3 regions of the Micromonospora sp. NPDC047753 genome follow, and region 2 is predicted to be linked to each of the others. Evidence: riboswitches for the same ligand, from Rfam matches in the RefSeq annotation. Region 2 holds a riboswitch; each other region holds the start of a gene.
The links. A riboswitch is a leader RNA that binds a small molecule or an ion and turns the genes downstream of it on or off. The one in region 2 is predicted to bind cyclic di-AMP.

Region 1 (5,202 bases), on a different contig from region 2:
GGGCATGCGGGACATCGTGGCGACCATCCAGCGGGAGCAGGACGAGGCGATCCGCTCGCCCGGCTCCGGGGTGACGATCGTCGCGGGCGGCCCCGGCACCGGCAAGACCGCTGTCGCCCTGCACCGGGCCGCGTTCCTGCTCTACTCCGACCGCAGCCGCTACGCCGGCGGCGGCATCCTGGTGGTCGGCCCGTCGTCGGTGTTCGTCGAGTACATCGGCTCCGTACTGCCGTCGCTCGGTGAGGACACCGCGACCCTGCACTCGCTGGGCACCCTCTTCCCGGGGATGACGGCCACCCGCCCCGACCCGCCCGAGGTGGCGGCGGTGAAGGGCTCGCTGCGGATGCGTCGGGTGCTGGAGCGGGCGGCCCGCGACGCGGTGCCGGGCGGCCCGGGTGAGCTGCGGCTGCTCTACCGGGGCACGCTGCTGCGGTTGGACCGGGTCGCGCTGGACCGGGTCCGGGACCGTGCGCTGCAACGCGGGGCACGGCGCAACGAGGTGCGCCGGGCCGGTTTCGACGGGGTGTTCGCCGCGCTCTGGGCGCAGGCCCGTGAGCTGAGCAGCGGTCGGCTGCCGGAGCAACCGGCCTTCGAGGCGGAGATCGCCGAGCGGTCGGAGTTCCGGGAGTTCCTCAAGGCGTGGTGGCCTCGGCTGCACCCCCGGCACGTGCTCGGCTGGCTGGCGCAGCCGGACCGGCTGCGCCGGTACGCCGGGGGGATCCTCTCCTCGGCGGAGATCCGGCTGCTCAACGCCGCGTACCGGAACCTGGACTCGGCCGGGCTGACCATCGCCGACGTGGCACTGCTGGACGAGTTGGACGCGCTGCTCGGCAAGCCCGCGCAGCCGGCCCGCGCGCGACGCGACCCGTTCCAGCTCGCCGGCGGCGTCCGTGAGCTGAGCACCCTCGGTGAACGGCAACGGGCCGCCCGCGCGGCGGCCCGGGAGCGCCCGGAGGACTACCGGGACTACGCGCACGTGGTGGTGGACGAGGCACAGGACGTCTCACCGATGCAGTGGCGGATGATCGGTCGACGCGGCCGACTGGCCTCCTGGACCGTGGTGGGCGACCCCGCGCAGACCGCGTGGACCGGCGACCCGGAGGAGCTGACCCGGGCCCGCGACCAGGCGCTGGGCCGGCGTAAGCGACACGACTTCACGCTCACCACCAACTACCGCAACTCGGCGGAGATCTTCGCGGTGGCGGCGGCGGAGATCCGGCGGCTCTACCCGGACCTGCCGCTGCCGACCGCCGTCCGCTCCACCGGGGTCGAGCCGGTGGAGCTGGTGGTGCCCGCGACGGGCTTGGAGACCGCGACCGTGGAGGCCGCCGCCGGCCTGCTGGCCGAGGTGGAGGGCACGGTCGGGGTGATCACGCCGGTCCCCCGCCGGGACGAGGTCGCCGGTTGGCTGGGCGCGCTCGGCGCGCCCAGGTTGCAGGTGGTGACCAGCCTGGAGGCCAAGGGCATGGAGTACGACGGGGTGGTGCTGGTCGCCCCGAGCGAGATCCGGGCGGATCCGGGCGCCGGGGTGCGCACCCTGTATGTGGCGCTCTCCCGGGCCACCCAGCGTCTCACCACCATCGACCCGACCGGCTGACGTGTGCGGACTGCCGCCGGCGGAACGCCCTGCCCGTACACTTGCATACATAGCGATGTGAACATACATTTGACCGGGTCCCGACCAGCGGCGGAAGGTGGTTCTCGTGGGCGCAGGTCATGACCACCACCATGGGTCCGTCGCCAATGCCGCACACCAGCACCGAGGTCGGCTCTGGGCGGCCTTCGGGTTGCTCGCCACCCTGATGCTGGTCGAAGCGGTGGTCGCACTGCACACCGGCTCGCTCGCCCTGCTCTCCGACGCCGGGCACATGTTCACCGACGTGCTCGGCATCGGGATGGCGCTCGCCGCCATCACGGCGACCCGGCGGGCCACCGTCGACCCGCAGCGCACCTTCGGGCTCTACCGGCTCGAGGTGCTCGCCGCGCTGGCCAACGCCGTCCTGCTCTCCGGCGTCGCGATCTACGTGGTGGTCGAGGCGATCCGCCGCTTCGGTGACCCGCATGAGGTCATCGCCGGCCCGATGCTCGTGGTGGCCGTGCTCGGCCTGCTCGCGAACATCGCCGCGTTCGCGCTGCTGCGCGCCGGAGCCAAGGAGAGCATCAACCTCCAGGGCGCCTACCTCGAGGTGCTCGGTGACCTGCTCGGCTCGGTCGGCGTCATCGGCGCGGCGCTGCTCATCACCGTCACGGACTGGTGGTGGGCCGACCCTCTGGTCGCGGTCGCCATCGGCGTGTTCATCCTGCCGCGCACCTGGCGGCTGGCCCGCGCCGCCATCCGCATCCTGGTGCAGGCCGCCCCGGAGCACCTCCAGGTGACCGCCGTGCACGACCGGCTCGCCGCCGTCCCCGGTGTCGTCGAGGTGCACGACCTGCACGTCTGGACGCTCACCTCGGGCATGGAGGTGGCCTCCGCCCACCTGACCATGGCACCGGGCGCGGAGGTCGGCGCGGTCCTCACCGCGGCACGTGCGGCCCTGCACGACGACTTCCGCATCGAACACGCGACCTTGCAGATCGAGCCCGGCGCCGCTTCTGGAGCCTGCGGCTCCATCGAATGGTGACCGATTCGTAGACTTCCGTGGTGACGCACGCACCGTCCGTCACATCGGCTGCAGCGGCCCCACCCGCACCGGTAGGCTCGGTCCCGGCCGTCACCAGGCGGCGCCCTCCCGGCGCCGGTGGCGGTCGCCGCCTAATCGCCCAACTGGGCGAACCGGGGAACCATGTTCCTGGGGTGTATCCGCGTCAGCGGTAGGGATCTTCCGTCCCGAACCCGTCAGCTAACCCGGTCGGCGGCTGACGGAAGGACATGCGCAGTGGCACCAGCACGACCACCCGCCGCCCGACTGGCGGCCCTGATCGTCGCGATGTTCGCCCTCGGCGTCGCGCTTCCGGCCGGCACCGCCTCGGCCGCACCCCCGACCGGCCTGCGGGCCGCCGCACCCGACTCCGACGAGGAGGGCGGCACCCCGGCGTTGCGGGCCCAGCTCGATGCGGCCAGCAAGGGCTACCTGGACGCGAAGCGCGCCCTGGACACCTCAGTGCAACGACAGAAGCAGCTCGGCACCCAGTTGAAGACCATCGAGGTCGAGATCGACCAGCGCAACGGCAAGGTCGGCGAGATCGCCGAGGTCGCCTACCGCACCGGCCGGCTCGGTGCGGTGTCGGCGCTGCTCAACAGCAACACCCCGGAAGGCTTCATGGACCGGGCGGCCGCGCTGGACGCGGTGGCGGCCAACGAGGACCGGGTGCTGCGCGACCTGCTGGACACCAAGGACAAGGCCAACCGCACCCGGGTCGCCCTGGACGGCGAGATCAACGAACAGCGCAAGCAGGTCGCGGTGATGGCCAAGCGCAAGGAGCAGGCCGAACGGGCCCTGACCGTGGCCACCACGCCCAAGCCGCAGACCACCGCCGACGCCGGCTCCAACCGCGGCACCTCCAGCGCCAACGCGAAGGCCGCACCACGCAACTCCGACGGCTCCTGGCCCTCCGAGTCGTGCAGCGTCAACGACCCCACGCCGGCCAACGGCTGCATCACCCCGCGCACCCTGCACGCGCTCAACCAGGCCAAGGCCGCGGGATTCACCCGGTACGTCTCGTGCCACCGCCCCAGCGGCTCGGGTGAACACCCGAAGGGCCGGGCCTGCGACTTCGCGGCGCAGAAGAACGGCTTCGGCGGCGACGCCACCGGCGGCGACAAGACGTACGGCAACAACCTGGCCGCGTACTTCATCCGCAACGCGGACCGGCTCGCCGTGCTCTACGTGATCTGGTACAGGCAGATCTGGCTGCCCAGCAGCGGGTGGAAGTCGTACAGCGGGGCGGGCGGCGACCCGTCCAGCGACCACACCAACCACGTACACCTGTCGGTCTACTGACCCACGCGTCGTGATGCCTGTGAGCCGCTGATGGCTCACAGGCATCACGTGCGTCCGGGGCCGGGCTACGTCACCGGGCGTACCCCTGATGTCGTCGCTCGTCGGACGACCCGGCCGTGGCCGGCGGGCAGCATCGCGGTATGCCTCGGATCCGACCCACCACCCGCAAGGCGCTGCTCACCCTGCACCTCGTCACCTCGCTCGGCTGGCTCGGTGCCGACCTGGTGCTGCTCACCCTCGGCGTCGCCGTGCAGCGGGGCGCCGACCCGGCGGTGGTCTATCCGGTCACGGCCCTGGTCGGCACGGTGCTGTTCGCGCCGCTGAGCGTCCTGGTCTGGCTGATCGGAGTCGCCAGCTCGCTGCTCACCCCATGGGGCCTGCTGCGCCACCGCTGGGTGCTGGTCAAGCTCGTGCTCACCACGGTGATGGTCGGGCTGGTGCTGTTCCTGCTCACCCCGAATCTGCGTCACGCCGGAGCGGTCGGCGCCGCCCTGCCCGCCCGCGATCGCGCTGACCTGGTCATCGCGCCGGCGGTGTCGACCAGCCTGATGGTCATCGCGACAGTGCTCTCCACCTACAAGCCGTGGGGCCGACGTCCCACCACCCGCCCGACCCGCAACAGCACGCCAACCCCGATCTAACGCCCCCACACCCCGCCCAGCCCGCCCGACGCGCCCGCCCTACGCGCCCGCCCTACGCGCCCGCGATCTTGCACTTGCTGCGCCGACATATGGCTTCATCCCACTGATATCGACAGCCGAAAGTGCAAGATCGGCGCGCCGAGGGGCGCCGCACGGGGTCGGCCACGGGGCGGGGTGGGTCAGGGGTTGGGGGGCGGGGTGTTGGTGGTGCGGTCCAGGGCGGCGCCCAGCCGGGTGGCCAGGGCGAGGTGAGCGGCCTGGGCCTGGCGGAACGCGTAGCGGAACAGGGGCCTCGGCGCGGTCAGGGTGATCTCGACGTCGACGCGGGTCAGGCCGTCCGGCTCGGCGCGTAGTCGAGTGTGGTTTCGCACCGTGGTGGCCGGCCACTGGCGGGCCACCATGACGATCTCGTCGGCCTCGCTGATCAGCACGTCCGCGTGGTAGGTGGTCCGGAAGCGCAGCGGACCGGCCGCCAACCGGTCGTTGATCGTGTAGCTCGCATGGGCGCCGGGCCGGGGCGGTACCCGGCGAACCCGCACGATCAGCGGATGCAGCTCGCCCTGCCGGGTCAGGTCGCTGAGCAACGCTGCCGCCTCGGCGGGTGAGCACCGGGCCTGGAC
Region 2 (5,202 bases):
GCCCAGCCCGACCACGGCGTCCACCGGCGTTCCGGCGTCGCGGGCGGCCAGCGCCAGGCCGACCACCCCACCCAGCGAATGCCCGAGCACGACCAGCCGGTCGTCGGGGACGAGGGCCCGCGCGATCTGCTGAGCGAAGCCCGCGAAGGAGTACGAGGGCAGCGGCGACGCCCAGCCGTGGCCGGCGAGGTCCGGTGCCAGCCACCGCCCGGGCCAGTGCTGCTCAAGGTACGGGGCCCAGGGCAACCACACGTCCCCGGTCGTTCCCATGCCGTGCAGCAGCAGCAGGACCGGCCCGCGGCCGGTGTGACCACCCGTTTCATCCACCACGGCCGCAGTCTCCCACGGTTCACGGTCGGGTACGAGGGCCGTCGATGGCGGGCCGGGCGGACAAACGCCGCGGGCGCCGGCCCCTTGTGGGAGACGGCGCCCGCGGCGGTCAGGGTGCCCGGGTCAGGCGGAGTAGCCCCGGCTGGTGATCCAGTTGGCCAGGTCGATCGTGGTGATCCAGTACGACGGGTCGGCCGGGTTCGCCGAGTCGGCGATCCGCACGGTGCGACCGTTGTCCTTGTAGCCCACCACGGCGATGTAGTGCCCACCGCCGTAGGAGTGCCACCCGCCGTTGGTGTCGACGGCGTCCCCGACGACGTTGGCCACCACGCCCCGGCCGTCGGTGACGGCCTTCACCACGTCGGCCTGGAGCCGGTCCATCTGGGCCGGGCTGGGCGCACCGGGGAACATCCGGGTCCGGTACGGGGAGCCCTTCACCTCGGCGTTGAGCACCCGGGTGGTGTCCTCGGCCGAGTTGGTTCCCATCTCGGTGGTGCCCAGCTCGGCGCCGAGCTCCTCCTGGGTGCGGTCGATGCCGGCGGCGCTGAGCGCGTTCCGGGTGGCCGCCGGGCCGCAGTTGTAGTAGGTGTTCTGCGCCTCGTAGTCGTAGTCGAGCACCTTCGTCGCGGGGGGCTTCGGCGGCGTCGGCTTACGGGTGAGGTCGGGGTTGCTCTTGGCCTTGGCGGCGGGCGACGCGGCGCTGGTGGCCGGGGCGGCCGTGGTCGGCGCGGCGCTGGCCGAGGGGGACGCGTCCCGAGCCTCACCGCGGGAGGCGGCGACGTCGCTGCGCATCTCGGCGACGGTGGTCGCGGTGCGCTGGCCGGCCGGGGCGTCGTCGGCAGTGGTGAGCAGGGCGCCGGTGGTGGTGGCGATCGCGAGGGCTGCGGCGGAGGCGGCGACGATCTGGTACGGGCGCTCGGTGGCGAGGCGACGGAGCTGGCGCTGCAGGGTGTGCTTCACGGGGTCCTCCACGGATCGGGGGGAGAGCGGCACACCGGGGCCGGACCGGTATCCGGGCAGGCGCCAGCGCGCGGACCGTGGTCCGCGGGTGTGAACCGCTCAGGGGAACGCCCGGATCGGCCGGGCGGGAAAGGCGATGACCCGGGGGTCAGCTCACCGTCACGCGACGAATGAGCGGGTGCACCGCCGCGCCGTGGAGGCGAGGGAACAACCGAGGGGTGGAAAGGTGCTGCACGAGGATGGGACTCCTTCCGACACCGCCTACCGGGTTAGCTGACGGATTCGGGCGGGAAGACGCCCTACCGCGGGCCGTGGCTCGCGGATTCACCCCGGACTTACTGGTGGGTCCCCGGTTCGTTGATCACGATTAAGCGGGTCGATGCGGCGTCGCGTCTTGCGATCGGTTACCGCACCGGACGGGACGACACTACTGGCGTCTCAACGCCCTGCCAAGCCAGGTTCACCTGCGTAAACCCCAATTGGCGCCACAATTTCTGCGCGTAATGCCGATGATGTGACTCGATGGGACAACCAGTTACGGCGACGCCTACGGGCGACAACCGGACAGGCCGCAAAGAACGCGGCCACAATCGCGGGAACAATCCCGTCGATCGCGCCGGACGTCCGATTTTGCGATTGGGTGACCGGCCTCACATAACGGATTGGGCTCAACCCACCCGGGCCGGGCGCCACAGTGCCACGACGGCGGGACGCAACGCCCCGGCGACCGTGCGGCGGGCGGGGACCGGGGTCGGGCGGAGCCGGGCCGCCGCCGCGTACGCCTCCTCGGCGAGGGCACGGGCCGACTCGGCGGCCAACTCCGCGTCGCGCCAGGCGACCCGCTCACGATCGGCGGCCACCTGGTAGTCGGTCGACCGCGCATCCCGGATCACCCGGCTGATCAGCACCTCCTGCTCGACCGGGTGTCGCCGGGGATCCCAGCCGCGCCGGTGCCCGAACACGTCGCCGAGCTGCGCCATGGTCAGGTCGCCCCGCCAGTACGCCGCCATCGCCGCCCGGTGCAGATAACGTTCCCGGGCGGCGTACTCGGCGGGGGTGTGCGGGGTCTGCGGGGTGGGCAGTGCCCCCGCGCCAGCGAAGCGACGCGCGGCGGCGTCCGCCTCGTCGTACCCGATCCAGGCCTGCTCCAGCTGTTCCTGAGCGGCCAGCCAGGCGGCACGCCGCCGCTTGGCCGTGGTGGCCGCGCGGGCCGCGGCAACGGCCACCTCCTCGGCGTAGCGGCGCCTGTCGACGGCCTCGGCGGCGGCCAACTCCTGGGCAGTGGGCCCGGCCGGGACCGGGTCGCCAGTCGGCCGGGCCCGTTCGGGGCGGGCGGCCAGCACGGTGAGCAGGCCCAGCGTCAGCAGGAACAGCGTCGACCAGATGGCGGCGGCCCGCGGCACCTCGGTCACGAACTGGTAGAAGACGACGGTCTCCATGGTCGGCACCTCGGGGAGAGAGCAGTGCGATGGAAAGCCGCGCCGACCAGCGGGCCACGGCGGGCTACGGGTCGGCGGGTCAGGGAGCGGGTGGGTCGACAGGGCGCGGCGGCGGGACGGTCGTCCCGGTGGCTCAGCGCCCGGGTGGGGCCCGGGAAGCCCGACCGCTCGCACGGTCGGCGAGGAGCAGCCGGTCAGATTCGGCCGCGCTGGCCGGCGGCACGCCGGCCGCGATGGTGCCCTGATCGCCGGGGAGCGCCACCGGCGCGTCGACCGACCAGGTCGGGACCGACTCCTCGGTGGCTTTCGCCGGGGCCGGACGGGCTGCGCTGTGTGCCCCCGACCCGATGGCGTCGGCACCATCGTCGCCCTGCGCACGGCCGGCGTTGATGACGGTTGACCCCGTTGGCGCGGCGTGTCGGCAGGAGGCCGCCAGCGAACCGGCGACAGTGGTCGGCACCACGCTCGACGTGGGCCCCGTGCCGGGCGTCGACGTGGCGGCCGTGGCCGGGCCTGCGCCGAGCGCCAGGGCCGCGACGACGGCGAGGCTGGTCAGCACCCGAGTCGCCCAGCGCGCCACCCACCACAGCGGACAGGTGAACGCGACCGGAAGCACGTCCCCACGCTACGCCTCGCGCCGACCCGGGCGCATCGACCACGGGCGTGTCGGATCACGCCGCGCCGACCCCTTTGACCAGGGTGGACGCCGTCAGCGCAGGTCGACGTACGGTGATCGACCGCCGGCCTGACCGACCTCGCGGGCAGGTCCGTCGACCTCGCCGCGGGCGATGCTCGCGGGGTCTCGCGCGTCGTCGTCGCCGGCCGTGCGTTGTCGCGGGACGGGTGCTGGACGATCCGCGCGGCGCGGCGCGAGCCGGCGCATCATCGGGGTTTCGACGAAGCGGTGCAGCAACCCGGCGAGGATCAGGTTCGCCGCCAGGAAACCGAGCACCACGGCCGGGCCACGCCAGCCTCCGAAGCCGATCCCCCAGGTTCCGCTCCAACGCAGCACGCTCGTCATCACCAGCACGTGCACCAGGTAGAAGGCGAACGAGACCTCACCGAGCCAGACCAGCGGCCGGGACCGCCACGGCGAGCGCCGACCCCGCACGTCCGCGTCCGCGGCGGCGGTGATCACCAACAGGTACGCGACCGCGAGCAGCGTGGTCCACAGCTCGGCGCGGATCCACTGCGCGGCCACCACCCAGGTGACCAGGAAGATCCCGCTGGCCACTGTCAGTTTGGGACCGCGCCAGAGCCCCCGGCGCATCAACTCGGCCGCCACCGCGCCCAACCAGAACTCCAGCGACCGCACCGGCGGGAAGATCTGGGTGAACCACCAGCGGCTCACCTCCGGCACCAACTCCTGCGCCGGCCAGAGGGCGAGGATCAGCAGCGGCAGCGCGACGATCAGCGCCCAGAGCAGCTTCGGCCGGGCCCGGCGCAGCAGCGGCAGCGCCAGCGGCAGGCAGAGGTAGAAGAAGAACTCGCAGGACAGCGACCAGCTGACGGTGTTGATGCTGTAGAACCAGCCCGGGCGGGGGTCCCACGCCTGCAACAGCAGCAGGTTCTCCAACGCCGCCGCCGGCAGGACCGGGTCGGCGAACCACCAGGCGACCACCAGCGTCGCCACGAACAGCACCAGGTGGTTCGGGTAGATCTTGGCGATCCGTCGCCGCCAGAACGTACGCCGCGAGTCGCCCTCGCGGGCCGACCAGACCAGCACGAAACCGCTGAGGATGAAGAAGAACTGCACCCCGGAGAGACCGAGGGTGAACAGCGCGTCGATGACGGCCTTGTAGTCCGGCTCGGCGATGATCCGCATGGTGCCGGCGTGGAAGCCGAAGACCAGCAGAGCGGCGATCCACCGCAGCCCGGTCAGCGAGGGCAGCCGGGGCGGGGCCGGTGCGGGCCGGGCGGCCGACGTCGCGGCGACGCTCGTCATGCCGGGATCCCGGCGCTCGGCAGGGTCACCAGCACTGTCGTAGCCTCCTCGGCGCGGCGTCGGACGGCGCGACGGCGACGCCCACGACGACCCGGCAGGGCCGCACCGAGGCACCCTACCGGGTCACTCCCGGGTGAACCGGACGCATCCCACCCGCCCCACGAGGCCGCGCTCCCCGGGCCGGAAACCGCCCACCGGCTCGGCGTTAACCTCCCGCTGGGCGGGAGTTCAGAGAGTCCACCATCGGCGGCAACGTCAGGTTCCGGGGCCGGTCACCCGGGTCGTCGAAGGTGGCGGACGTGGTCAATGAGCCGACGCACGCACCGCTGCTGAGCATCGTCGTGCCCGTGTACGGCGTCGAGGCGTACCTGTACCAGTGCCTCGAGTCGATCCGGGCCGACATCCCGGCGAGCGAGTCGGACGCGGTCGAGCTGATCGCCGTCGACGACGCCTCCCCGGACGGCTGCGGTGACATGCTCCGCTCGTACGCGGTCAGCCGCGACGGCGTGCGCGTCGTGCACCTGAGCA
Region 3 (5,202 bases), on a different contig from region 2:
GGCCTCGGCGGGGTGCCGGAACCGGCCGGCCGGGTTGAGGGTGTATTCGTTGCGTCGTCCGACCCGGGTGCGGTGCAGGTAACCGTCCGCCTCCAGGTCGGCGACGATCGCCTGCGCGGCCCGTTCGGTCACCCCGACCTCGGCTGCGACGTCACGCAGCCGGGCGGTCGGATCGCGGGCGATGGCCAGCAGGACGTGCCCGTGATTGGTGAGGAACGTCCAGTTCCGCCCACTGCCGGTGTCGCCTGTCACCGTGCTCGCCATCGTGTGACCGCCCTTCCGGATGTCCGTCTGCCCTCGCGAGAGTCTGGTCCGCCCCGCCCCGGGAAGGTTGCCCAGGGTGTGGCCGGAGTCAACGTATGAAATCTAAATCACGCATACCTTGACGCATCTTACGGTGCGTGTGACGGTGGAGCACGAGCCAGCGCCCGCCGCCCGGCCGGCGGAGAGCCGGTTTGACCAGGTCAGATGCGTCGAGACGAGGTGCGGGATGAGTCATACCGGGAGCTCCGGCGGTCAGCCGGGTCCGCAGCGGACCACCGACGGGGCCACCGCGCTCAGTGAGCCGACCCGGGCGTACGCCGAACTGGTCGCCGGCAACCGGCGCTTCGTCGATGGTGCCCCACGCCACCCCAACCAGGATGCCGGGCACCGGGCCGCGGTGGCCGACGGGCAACACCCGTTCGCGGTGATCGTCGGCTGCTCCGACTCGCGGCTGGCTGCCGAGATCATCTTCGACCGGGGCCTGGGCGACCTGTTCGTGGTTCGCACCGCCGGGCACACCGCCGGCCCCGAGGTGCTCGGCAGCGTCGAGTACGCGGTGACAGTGCTCGGCACCCCGCTGGTGGTGGTGCTCGGTCACGACTCCTGCGGTGCGGTGCAGGCCGCCCGGGAGTCCGCCGCGACCGGCACCGCGCCGAGTGGCCATCTGCGCGCCGTGGTCGACGCCGTGCTGCCCAGCCTGCGCCGGGCCGCGGACGAGGGCGTGGACGACATCGACGGCATCGTCGACATCCACATCGCACAGACCGTCGAGACGCTGCTCGGGCAGTCGCCCGTGCTGGCCGACGAGGTGGCGCGGGGGCGGTGCGCGGTGGTGGGCGTGTCCTACCGGCTGGCAGCCGGAGCGGTACGCCAGGTGGCCGCCGTGCCGGCCGGCTTCGCGACCCCGGCCGAATCGACCGACCCGGCCGCGCCTGCCACCGTCTGACGCGACGAGGGCCGCTCCGCGTCACGCGGAACGGCCCTCGACGGGGATCGGGCGGGTCAGAGCAGCGACATGTGAACGTGGTCGGTGTGGTTCGACGGCCCGCTGTACGAACTCCAGCCGGTGGCCGGGAACCAGATCTGCCGGTTCCAGATCACGTAGTAGATGCCGAGCCGGTCGGCGTTTCGGATGAGGAACGCGGCGACGTTGTTGCCGTACGTCCGGGTGTCGTTGTTGTGCCACGGGGAGAACCCGCTCTTCTGTAGCGACCAGTCGCAGGCGCGGCCCTTCGGGTGCTCCCACGGCCCGCCGGGGCGGTAGCAGCCGACGAACCGGTTGAAGCCGGCCGCCTTGACCTCCTTGTACGCGTGCAGCGTGCGCGGCGTGACGCAGCCGGACGTGGTGGGGTCTTTCTCGCTGCACGACTGGGGCTTCCAGTCGCCGTCGGCCGTGCGACCCGGGCCGATCTTCGCGACCTTGGAGGTGGCATCCACCAGGCCGCCGGTGAAACCCTTGCCGCCGACGAGGGAGAGCGCCTTGTCGGCCTCGCTCTTGCGCTTCGCCATCAGGGCGGTCTGCTTCTGCTGCTCGCGTACCTCGGTGTCGAGGGCCAGCTTGGCCTGCTCGGCGCGGGCCTTCACCTCGTTGACCTCGGAGAGCTTCTTCTCGTTGACCATGTTGATCTCGTCGAGCAGCCCGGCGCGCTGGACGAACGAGTCGGGCGCGTCGCTCTCCAGCAGCATCGCGACCGCGCCGATCCGGCCGGTCCGGTACGCCTGGGCGGCGATCTGCCCGACCTGCGGGGCCAACGCGTCCAGTTCGGCCTTGGCGCGGTTGACCTCCGCCGCCAACTCGCTCTGCCGCTTCTTGGACTTGTCCAGCTTGGACTTCGCGGCGGAATAGTCACGGTTGGCCTGCTCGATGACGTCGTTGAGCAGCTTGGGCTCGCCGTCCTCCTCGTGCCCGGACGGTGTGGGGTTCGTCGGGGCGGCGTGCGCCGGGAACGGCCCGGCGAACACGGTCAGTGCGGCGATCACGGCCACCACGGGTGTCAACCAGCGGCGTAGGGGTGCCGTCACAATGTTCCCTTCCGTCGACCGCCGACCGGGTTAGCTGACGGGTTCGGGGCGGAAGTGGCCCCTACCGCTGACGCGGATTCACCCCAGGTACCTGGGTCCCCGGCTCGCCGGTTGGCGATTGGGCGGTGGCACCGCAGGCGCCGCTTCGCGCCTTCATCGGTAACCGGCAGCGAGGTTACCCGAGAGTCGACCGGCTGAGCTATGCCTGGATGCCGACCAAAAGCGTCATTTCGCCATAGCGTTGAGTGACCAGTGACGCGGTTCTCAGGGTGGATGCCCGATCTGGTCACGCTGAGGAGTGTCACCATGCCGTATCCGTGCTCCTGTTCGACTCCGGCCACCGGTCGGTGGCCTCGGATGGGGGTGCGGTCCGCGTCCGGTCCGGCTCGTCGGAGCCGGCCGTTCGCGGTGAGCTGAGTGCGGCCAGTGCCTCGCTGCGGTCCGGCTGGGGCCGGGGCGCGGGAGCGTCGGAGGGAGCCGTGGCATAGGTACCCCCGGCCGCGGTCACCACAGCGGCCAGCCCGGTGGTCAGCGGCACGGCGGCGATCAGGCCGAGGGTGGCGACCGCGCTGCGGACGATCTCCTGCGCGAGGAACTCACTGGTGAGGATCTGCCCGATCGGCCGCGAGTCGGCGGTGAGCAGGAGCAGCAGGGGCAGTGACGCGCCCGCGTACGCCAGCACGATGGTGTTGACAGTGGAGGCGATGTGCGCGCGGCCGACCCGGGTGGCGGCACGGTACAGCTGCAACCGGGTCAGCCCGGGGTTGGCGTTCGCCAGTTCGGTGACGGTGGCCGCCTGGGTGACCGTCACGTCGTCGAGCACCCCGAGCGAACCGATGATGATGCCGGCGAGCAGCAGACCGTGCAGGTCCACGTCGCCCTGGAACATCGACAGGGTGGTGGCGTCCTCGCTGCCGAAGCCGGTGAGGTGGGTCGCGGCCGTGGCGATCGTGGCGAGCACGCCGGTCAGCACCAGGCTGCCCAGGGTGCCGAGCACCGCGACCGACGTCTGTGCGGTGACCCCGTGGGTCAGATAGAGCACCACGAACATGATCAGGGCCGCGCCGACCACCGCCACCAGCAGCGGTGACCTGCCCGCGCTGATGCCCGGCAGCACGAAGGTGAGCAGGATGGCGAAGCTGGCGGCCAGCCCGGCGAGCGCTGCCAGACCTCGCCACCGACCGAACGCGACGATCGCGGCCGCGAAGACCACCGCCAGCCACACCATCGGGGTGCCGCGTTGATGCTCGGCGATGTTCCAGTTGCTGACGGTGGGATCGATCGGATCGGCCAGTTCGACCAGGACGACCTCGTCGCCGACCTCGACCCGGGGTGCGCCGGGCCCGTCGGGCACCGGAGCCCGTACCTGCTGGCCGGCGGTCGGCCCGTCGTCCACCCGCACGTCGACGGTGCCGCACCGCCCATCGCCGACCCTCGGTGTGCCCTCGGGGACCGACGGCGCCGGCGGGCACGGCTCGCTCACCACCCGGGTGACAGTGCCGGGGTAGCGCGGCACGTCTGCACCACCATCGGTCTGCGGCGACCCGCCGCGCGGCCAGAGCAGCACCGCGGCCAGCACGGTGGCGACGAAGAGGGGTACCACAGTCACGACGAGGATCCGTCGCACCCGAGGCGGGGCGGACGGAGCGGGGTGAGTGTGGTCGGCGGCCAAGGTGAGACTCCCAACGGTCCGGTGCGGAATACGGGTCAGCGGGCCGGGCGGTTCACCGTTGCGGTGGAAACGCGGCGGACGGCGGGGCGGATCGCTGCCTGACGACCGCTTGATCACGGACGGTCAGTGCTCGGCCCGGTCGGCCGGGGGCACCGCCACGACGTGGCGGCGCCGGTGCCCGACTGTGCAGCGGCATTCGGAGGGCCATCGTGGGAGATGCTAGCCAGCCCCTCCGGGGGTTGCAGGTCGTGGCGGAGTGTCGGGCGGCCGAACCGCTCGCGCGGCGGTCTCCGGGGCGGCATGTTGGAGCCATGCCCGCTCCGTCACCGCCCCACCCCGACCGACCGCGACGCGCCGAACCCGTGCCGCACGACAAGCATTCCGGGCACGACAAGCACGCCGGACACGATCCGGCGATGTTCCGCCGCCGGTTCTGGGTCTGCCTGGTGTTGACCGTCCCGGTGGTGCTGACGAGTCATCTCGTGTCGGGCCGGCTGGGCCTGACCGGGGACGTCGTCCCCGGTCGGGGCTGGGTGGGCCCGGTGCTCGGCTCGGTGGTGTTCTGGTGGGGCGGTTGGCCGTTCCTGGTCGGTGCGGTCCGGGAGGTCCGGGACCGGGTGCCCGGGATGATGCTGCTGGTCGCGATGGCGATCACCGTCGCGTACGCCGCGTCCCTGGCGACCAGCGTCGGCGTCTTCGACCTGGACTTCTGGTGGGAGTTGGCCGCGCTGGTCACCATCATGCTGCTCGGGCACTGGCAGGAGATGAAAGCCATCGGACAGGCCCGGGGAGCGCTGGCGGCGCTGGCCGCGCTGTTGCCGGACGAGGCCGAACGGGTGGCGGCGGACGGGCGGGTCGAGGCCGTGCCGGTGACCGGTCTGCGGATCGACGACGTGGTGCTGGTCCGGCCGGGGGGTCGGGTGCCGGCGGACGGCCGTGTCGTCGAGGGCGGCACCGAGCTGGACGAGTCGATGATCACCGGGGAGTCGCGGCCGGTCGCCCGGTCGACTGGCGACCGGGTGGTGGCCGGCACCGTCGCCACCGACTCGGCGATCCGGGTGCGCGTCGAGGCGTTGGGTGAGCAGACCGCCCTCGCCGGCATCCAGCGGATGGTCGCGCAGGCCCAGGCTTCCGGTGGACGGGCCCAACTGTTGGCCGACCGGTTCGCCGCCGCGCTGTTCTACCTGGCCACCGGCACCGCCGTGCTGACCGTGCTGGTCTGGACCGCGCTCGGTCAGCCCGAC

Region 1: it holds a riboswitch for cyclic di-AMP, as region 2 does, so the genes downstream of both, ABZ749_RS02100 (hypothetical protein) here and ABZ749_RS16290 (C39 family peptidase) in region 2, are expected to answer to the same signal.
Region 3: it holds a riboswitch for cyclic di-AMP, as region 2 does, so the genes downstream of both, ABZ749_RS08495 (hypothetical protein) here and ABZ749_RS16290 (C39 family peptidase) in region 2, are expected to answer to the same signal.

Annotation. Positions count from the first base shown of each region.
Region 1 covers NZ_JBEYSL010000011.1:8,635-13,836, reverse strand. Annotated here, with positions in the region: gene ABZ749_RS02110 (AAA family ATPase) at 1-1,597, shown strand, start outside; gene ABZ749_RS02105 (cation diffusion facilitator family transporter) at 1,704-2,621, shown strand; cyclic di-AMP (ydaO/yuaA leader) riboswitch at 2,740-2,871, shown strand; gene ABZ749_RS02100 (hypothetical protein) at 2,928-3,941, shown strand; gene ABZ749_RS02095 (hypothetical protein) at 4,082-4,582, shown strand; gene ABZ749_RS02090 (SRPBCC family protein) at 4,762-5,202, opposite strand, start outside.
Region 2 covers NZ_JBEYSL010000166.1:6,964-12,165, forward strand. Annotated here, with positions in the region: gene ABZ749_RS16285 (alpha/beta fold hydrolase) at 1-330, opposite strand, end outside; gene ABZ749_RS16290 (C39 family peptidase) at 454-1,302, opposite strand; cyclic di-AMP (ydaO/yuaA leader) riboswitch at 1,534-1,674, opposite strand; gene ABZ749_RS16295 (hypothetical protein) at 1,959-2,729, opposite strand; gene ABZ749_RS16300 (hypothetical protein) at 2,863-3,345, opposite strand; gene ABZ749_RS16305 (acyltransferase) at 3,439-4,674, opposite strand; partial or broken gene ABZ749_RS16310 (glycosyltransferase) at 4,974-5,202, shown strand, end outside.
Region 3 covers NZ_JBEYSL010000065.1:6,646-11,847, forward strand. Annotated here, with positions in the region: gene ABZ749_RS08485 (MarR family winged helix-turn-helix transcriptional regulator) at 1-264, opposite strand, end outside; gene ABZ749_RS08490 (carbonic anhydrase) at 491-1,210, shown strand; gene ABZ749_RS08495 (hypothetical protein) at 1,267-2,286, opposite strand; cyclic di-AMP (ydaO/yuaA leader) riboswitch at 2,291-2,421, opposite strand; gene ABZ749_RS08500 (YibE/F family protein) at 2,588-3,958, opposite strand; gene ABZ749_RS08505 (heavy metal translocating P-type ATPase) at 4,375-5,202, shown strand, end outside.